DNA from 2 places in the Thomasclavelia ramosa DSM 1402 genome. Region 2 is predicted to be linked to the other one. Evidence: a T-box and tRNA genes for the amino acid it is inferred to sense, from the RefSeq annotation. Region 2 holds a T-box; the other holds one or more tRNA genes.
What was found. The T-box of region 2 lies ahead of alaS (alanine--tRNA ligase). A T-box ahead of a tRNA ligase gene usually reads a tRNA of that ligase, here a tRNA-Ala.
Positions count from the first base shown of each region.

Region 1: it has a tRNA-Ala gene. The T-box ahead of alaS (alanine--tRNA ligase) is inferred to sense a tRNA for this amino acid. The anticodon was not compared.

Region 1 covers NZ_CP036346.1:2,652,881-2,656,172, reverse strand. Annotated here, with positions in the region: gene EYR00_RS12760 (putative ABC transporter permease) at 1-381, opposite strand, end outside; gene EYR00_RS12755 (glutathione peroxidase) at 570-1,046, opposite strand; tRNA gene EYR00_RS12750 (tRNA-Ile) at 1,227-1,303, shown strand; tRNA gene EYR00_RS12745 (tRNA-Ile) at 1,330-1,406, shown strand; tRNA gene EYR00_RS12740 (tRNA-Ala) at 1,425-1,500, shown strand; gene EYR00_RS12735 (putative ABC transporter permease) at 1,557-2,312, shown strand; gene EYR00_RS12730 (MATE family efflux transporter) at 2,315-3,292, shown strand, end outside.
Region 2 covers NZ_CP036346.1:1,427,099-1,430,390, reverse strand. Annotated here, with positions in the region: gene alaS (alanine--tRNA ligase) at 1-1,193, opposite strand, end outside; T-box leader at 1,230-1,425, opposite strand; gene recD2 (SF1B family DNA helicase RecD2) at 1,615-3,292, opposite strand, start outside.

The DNA.
Region 1 (3,292 bases), 1.2 Mb from region 2:
AAGGCTATTAATAAATGGATCGATGTAATTAACTAAAATAATTCCTAAAAATCCCCACATCAAGCTATAGAACATACAAATACGGCTAGTATAATTGCTAGGTATTTTACCATAATTCCATACTTCTATTTGTGAATCATATGATAAGAAAAAGTGAGTCAAATATTCTAGGGCAGTACAGCCGAATAGTGAATAAAAAAAGATTTCAAAATTATTAGTATGATAAGGGACAATGCTTAAAATCAATAATGCACCAAAGCCATAGATAGGGATAAACGGTCCTTTTAGTAATCCCGATAGATAGAATTCTTTCTTTAAGATTGAAACATATACTGACTCAAGAATAAATCCTAAAAATGTATAAATTGCAAATTTTACCATTATTACCTCCTTTAATAATATATGTAATTAAAAGAGGAATATACAAGAATCTTATCTTAAAGATGAGGTATCAGATACGATGAATATTAATATTAAAAATGAACTTATTATTTTTGATTTAAAATAATAAGTTCATTCAATTTAGTAGTTTTTATTATGTTGCAATGCAAGTATGTTGTTATAAAGATTTATTTTAATAATTTTTTAATATTATTTTCAATTTCTCTTGGCTTTACTAACGGTTCAAAGCGGGCAACGACATCACCCTCTTGATTAACTAAAAATTTTGTGAAGTTCCAGTCGATTCGTTTTGATAAAGTACTATCTTGTTTTTCTTTTAAATATGTATAAAGTGGTGATTCATTTGGGCCGTTGACTTCGATTTTAGCAAATTGCGGAAAACTAACACCATAAGTATCCGCACAAAAAGACATGATTTCTTCCATTGTTCCAGGTGCTTGTTCACCGAATTGATTACATGGGAAATCTAGAATACAAAAACCATAATTATGATATTTTTCATAAAGTTCTTCTAAATCATCATATTGCTCGGTGAATTCACAATCGGTTGCTGTATTGACGATTAGTAAAACTTGATCTTTATAATTATTTAGTGAGATTGTTTGATTGTTATTATCTAATACTTCTATTTCATATAAGTTCATAATTGCCTCCCTTAAATATAAACTATAATCAAAGTATAACAATATTTAGATATGCAAACAAATAATATGCAATGACGATTTTTTTGATAAAATTAAGAAATAAAAAAAATTGTCAAAATTATAAATAAATGCTTGACGGTAAAGAATCTACATGCTATTATATTAGGGCAGTTGATTGATGGGCCTGTAGCTCAGTTGGTTAGAGCGCACCCCTGATAAGGGTGAGGTCGATGGTTCAAATCCATTCAGGCCCACCATTAGTTAATTGCAAATAGATATATATGGGCCTGTAGCTCAGTTGGTTAGAGCGCACCCCTGATAAGGGTGAGGTCGATGGTTCAAATCCATTCAGGCCCACCATATATATTTTAATATTTTGGGGCCTTAGCTCAGCTGGGAGAGCACCTGCCTTGCACGCAGGGGGTCAGCGGTTCGATCCCGCTAGGCTCCACCAATTGTATATTAAGTCTGCTTTGGCAGACTTTTTAATTTATTTAAAGGAGGCAAAATATGACTGGAAAGTTGATAATTCTTGTGGTTTCATTCTTTATTTATTGTTTAATGGGGTGGATTTGGGAATCAATCATTTTGCCTTTATCACGGCATCAAAAACCATATAATCGAGGTTTTTTAAATGGTCCCTGGATTCCTATTTATGGTTTTGGTGCAATGCTGGTAATTGTTTTATTTGATATTCAGCAGGTTAATTATCCTATTTATACTTTATTTATTAGTGGCGGGGTAGTAGCTTGTTTATTAGAATATATTACTTCGTATGTAATGGAGAAACTGTTCCATCGACGCTGGTGGGATTATAGCCAAAAGGCTTTTAATTTGAATGGTCGTGTTTGTTTAGAGGGTTTTATTTGTTTTGGTTTATTTAGTGTTGTGGCAATCGATTATGTTCAGCCTTTTTTTACTAGTAAGCTATTATTAGTTGATGAAAATATTTTATTTGTCTTAAGTGGGGTTTTATCAGTTCTCTTTATTGTTGATACAATTGTATCAACACATGTAGCATTGGATATTGAAAAGAAATTAGAATTAGTAAAACAAGTACTGGAAGAAAGTGAAAATAGATTGATTGCAAGTATTGAGGAAAAACAAAATGAAGCACGTGCATATATTGAAAAACAGCGTCTAGAATGGCAAAAGCAGCAAATCGTCTTAAAATCATTAATTAGACAAAAGAAGTTGTTTAAATATGGGCACCGGCGTTTGATACGTGCGTTCCCTGATTTATTAAAGAGAAAAAAGGATGAGTGATGATGCTGAAGAAATATTTTGGAACTAAACAATTCTATAGAACTGTTATTAGTATTGCTTTTCCAATTATGGCTCAACAGTTTATCACAACGTTTGTAAATTTAATTGATAATGTAATGATTGGCAGTATTGGCAATATTGCATTAACTTCAGTAACGGTGGCAAATCGTTTTTTTCTAATTATGAACTCAATTTTATTTGGGTTATGTGGAGCGGCGGGAATCTATATTGCTCAATTTTTCGGGGCTAAGCAGAAGAAAAATTGCCAAGAGGTATTTAATATTAATATGGCTTTTGCGGTTGGGGCAGGACTTTTATTTACATTAATAATTTTTATTTTTCCTCAATACGCAATTGAATTGTTTTCTAAAACACCGATTATAGTTGATGAGGCGATTAAATATTTACATCTTGCTAAATATACATATATCCCTTTTGCTGTTTCGTTCACTTGTATGATGGCTTTACGAGCAGTTGGTATTAACAAGATTCAGCTAAAAGTGGGGATAGTAGCAGTAATAACTAATACCGCATTAAACTATTGTTTGATTTTTGGAAATTTTGGATTCTTTAAAATGGGAATTCAAGGGGCGGCTATTGCAACGATTATTGCTCGACTTGTTGAAATGGCAATATATTTGATTATTTTATATCGAAATAAACATTTCTTTAGTTTTGATTTAAAAGGGATAATTAGAATTAATGTCAACTTATTAACCAGTATTGTTCGTAAAGCAATTCCTTTGACAATCAATGAAATTTTGTTTTCATTGGGACAAGCTTTAATTTTTATGTCATATATGCGATGTGACGAATATTTAGTGGCTTCCATATCTGTTGTTGACACAGTAGCTAATATAATGTTTATTGTTTTTGGTGGTCTATCTTCAGCTGTGTCGATCATGATAGGAAATAAATTAGGTGCTAATAAACTTGATGAGGCTAGAGATAATGCGCGTAAATTATTATGTTTTGCATTG
Region 2 (3,292 bases):
CCATAAGTATCGTATAATTTAAAGGCATCCTTTCCACTAATCACACCATCAGTATTTTTTGCGATAATACTACTTAATAATTTTTCACCATTTGTTAACGTCTTATGAAAAGCTTCTTCCTCTTTTTTTACTAAGTCACTAATATAACTTACTTTTTCTGGTAGATAATCATAGAATTCTTTCATAATTTCGCTTACAACATCAACTAAATCATACATAAACGCTTTTTCGATTCCAATTTGCTTACCATAACGAACAGCTCTTCTTAAAATTCTCCTCAAAACATATCCACGACCTGCATTATCAAATAATGCTCCATCAGCAAGTGCAAATGTTACAGTCCGGATATGATCAGCAATAACTCGATAAGCCATCTTATTTTCTTGATATGAAACATTGGCTAATTTTTCTACTTCATGGATAATTGGTAAGAAAAAATCAGTATCAAAATTTGTTTCTCCACCTTGAATAATACTAGTAATTCTTTCTAATCCCATCCCAGTATCGATATTTTTTTGTGGCAACTCTTTATAATCTTCACGAGCTACTCCTTCTTGTGAGTTATATTGTGAAAATACTAAATTCCAAATTTCAATATATCGATCATTTTCTAATTCTTCATAAAACAACTTTGTTCCTAAACCATCAGGATCATATTTTTCCCCACGATCATAAAAAATCTCTGAATCGGGTCCACATGGTCCCTCGCCAATTTCCCAAAAGTTACCTGGTGTTTTTAACATATGATCAACAGCAACACCTTTGACATTAACCCAATAGTCATAAGCTTCCTCATCATGATCATGAACTGTAATATATAATTTATCTTTTTCAAAAGCAAACCATTTTTCATCAGTTAATAATTCCCACGCAAAATCAATTGCATCTTTTTTAAAATAATCACCAATTGAGAAGTTCCCTAACATTTCAAAAAATGTATGATGACGAGCTGTTTTTCCAACGTTTTCAATATCATTAGTACGAATTGACTTTTGAGCATTTGTAATTCGTGGATTATCTGGAGTTATTGTTCCATCAAAATATTTTTTAATTGCTGCTACTCCAGCATTGATCCATAATAAAGTTGGATCGTCATTAGGAATTAATGAGTGGCTAGGTTCAACTTTATGACCTTTGCTTTCAAAAAAATCCAAAAACATTTTTCTAACTTGATTTCCTGTTAATTGTTTCATCTTGTTCTCCTTTACAATATAAAAAGTCGCCCTATTGCTAGGAACGACTTTAATCGCGGTACCATCCTAGTTCATGAAAACTCATGCCCTTACTTGACTGGTAACGTAGCCTACACGGTAATCTTTAATTACTCTCCAAAGTAGCTTTCCTATAAAATGATAAGTATTTTCACCAGCCATACTTTCTCTGAAAGATCTATTTTATAGTACTTTTCTTTTTCAACGATTTACCAAATTATAAACTATCCAATTATATTTTTCAAGACTATTAATTTATATCTTTACATCTTTGCTTTGAGTTCATACATCATATCTTCAACACACTCACATTCACTCAACAAAATCATTAGTGATGCAACTGTTAATCCAATTAGTATTTTGCTTCTTGTCATCATATATCTCACCTCAGTATAGTTTACCTTTATTCAAGAAAATCATACACATTTAAGGTTTCAATTGTTTTAAAACGACTTTTTAAGCTTGTTTTTCGACGACTGTCTTGATAATTTGCTAAACCATGCATAAAAGCTTTAGAGTTTCCTAAAATAAAGAGAGACTGCTTTGCTCTTGTAATCGCTGTATATAATAGATTACGCCGTAGCATAATATAATAATCAGACAAGACCGCCATAATAACGATTTTAAATTCATTTCCCTGCGATTTATGAATCGACATACAATAAGCATGAGTAATTGTGTTAAAAGTATTACTTGTATATTCAACAAAATTACCATCAAAATCAACAATCAGTGTATCTTGCAAATATTCAAAATTATCTTTTCGACATATTTCAACAAGCGTTCCAATATCACCATTAAAAACATCATCATCAGGTCGATTTTTTAACTGCAAAATTTTGTCACCTACACGATATTCCTTGCGGCCAATTTGATATGAATCATTAAATTCATCAATCGGATTAAAAACATCTTGTAAAGCATCATTCAAAGCATCGATTCCAGCCACTCCCTGATACATTGGTACTAGTACTTGAATATCATTTGTGTCATAACCTTCGTCAATTGCTTTTTTTACTATTATCTTAACATTTTTTACGACATCATAGTTTATGCAAGGAAAAAAGTTTATATCCCGATATTGCTCAAAAAGATCCATATTTTCAATTTCATTATGAATAATATGATGAGCCAATTGAATAATTCCTGAATCCTTAGCTTGTCTGAAGATTTCATCTAGCTCAATCGTTTTCACTCCAGCTTCCATCAAATCCTGTAATATATTTCCAGGTGCAACCGAAGGCAATTGATGGTAATCACCGATAAATAATACTTTATTGATTCCTCGACCCGCCTCAAAAAGTTTACTCAACAATAAACAATCGACCATTGAAAACTCATCAATGATCAAAACATCTAAATCTAATGGATTGCTTTTATTCATAGCAAATGTGTTACTATGAAGATCCCATTTTAATAGGCGATGAATTGTACAAGCATAAATTCCAGTTAATTCTGTCAATCGTTTTGCAGCCCGACCAGTTGGCGCAACTAAACCAATTCGATCATCTGGGTATAATGCCGAATACACTTTTAAAAGTGCTTGAACAATTGTCGTTTTCCCAGTTCCAGGTCCGCCTGTCAAAATCATGCAAGAAGACTTTAAAAAATAATTTAGGGCTTCTTTCTGCTTGGCAGCATAACATATACCTTGAGTCTTTTCATAATTTGTCAACAATCGTTCTACTTCTTTTTCATCAAAAAGTTCATCGGGTTTATTTATCCGTATTTTTAAATATTCAGCTATATTTTTTTCAGCCTCATCCATTTCAAAATAATAATACTTATCACCACGTTGAATAATCAATCCTTCATCAATCAATTCATCAAGATATTCATTAAACGATACTTCTTCAATATTATATATTATTTTAGAAAACATTATTTTGATTTCATCAAGGTAACAGTATGTACTCCCAGTATTAAACCCATATTGCTTAATACTGTAAATAATCCCAGCTTTAATTCGATTAGGATTATCAAGTGTCCCACCTGTTTTTAAAGCTAACTCATCAGCTGTTTTAAATCCAATCCCATCAATATCCTCTACTAGTTGGTACGGATTGTTTTGAAGTATTTCT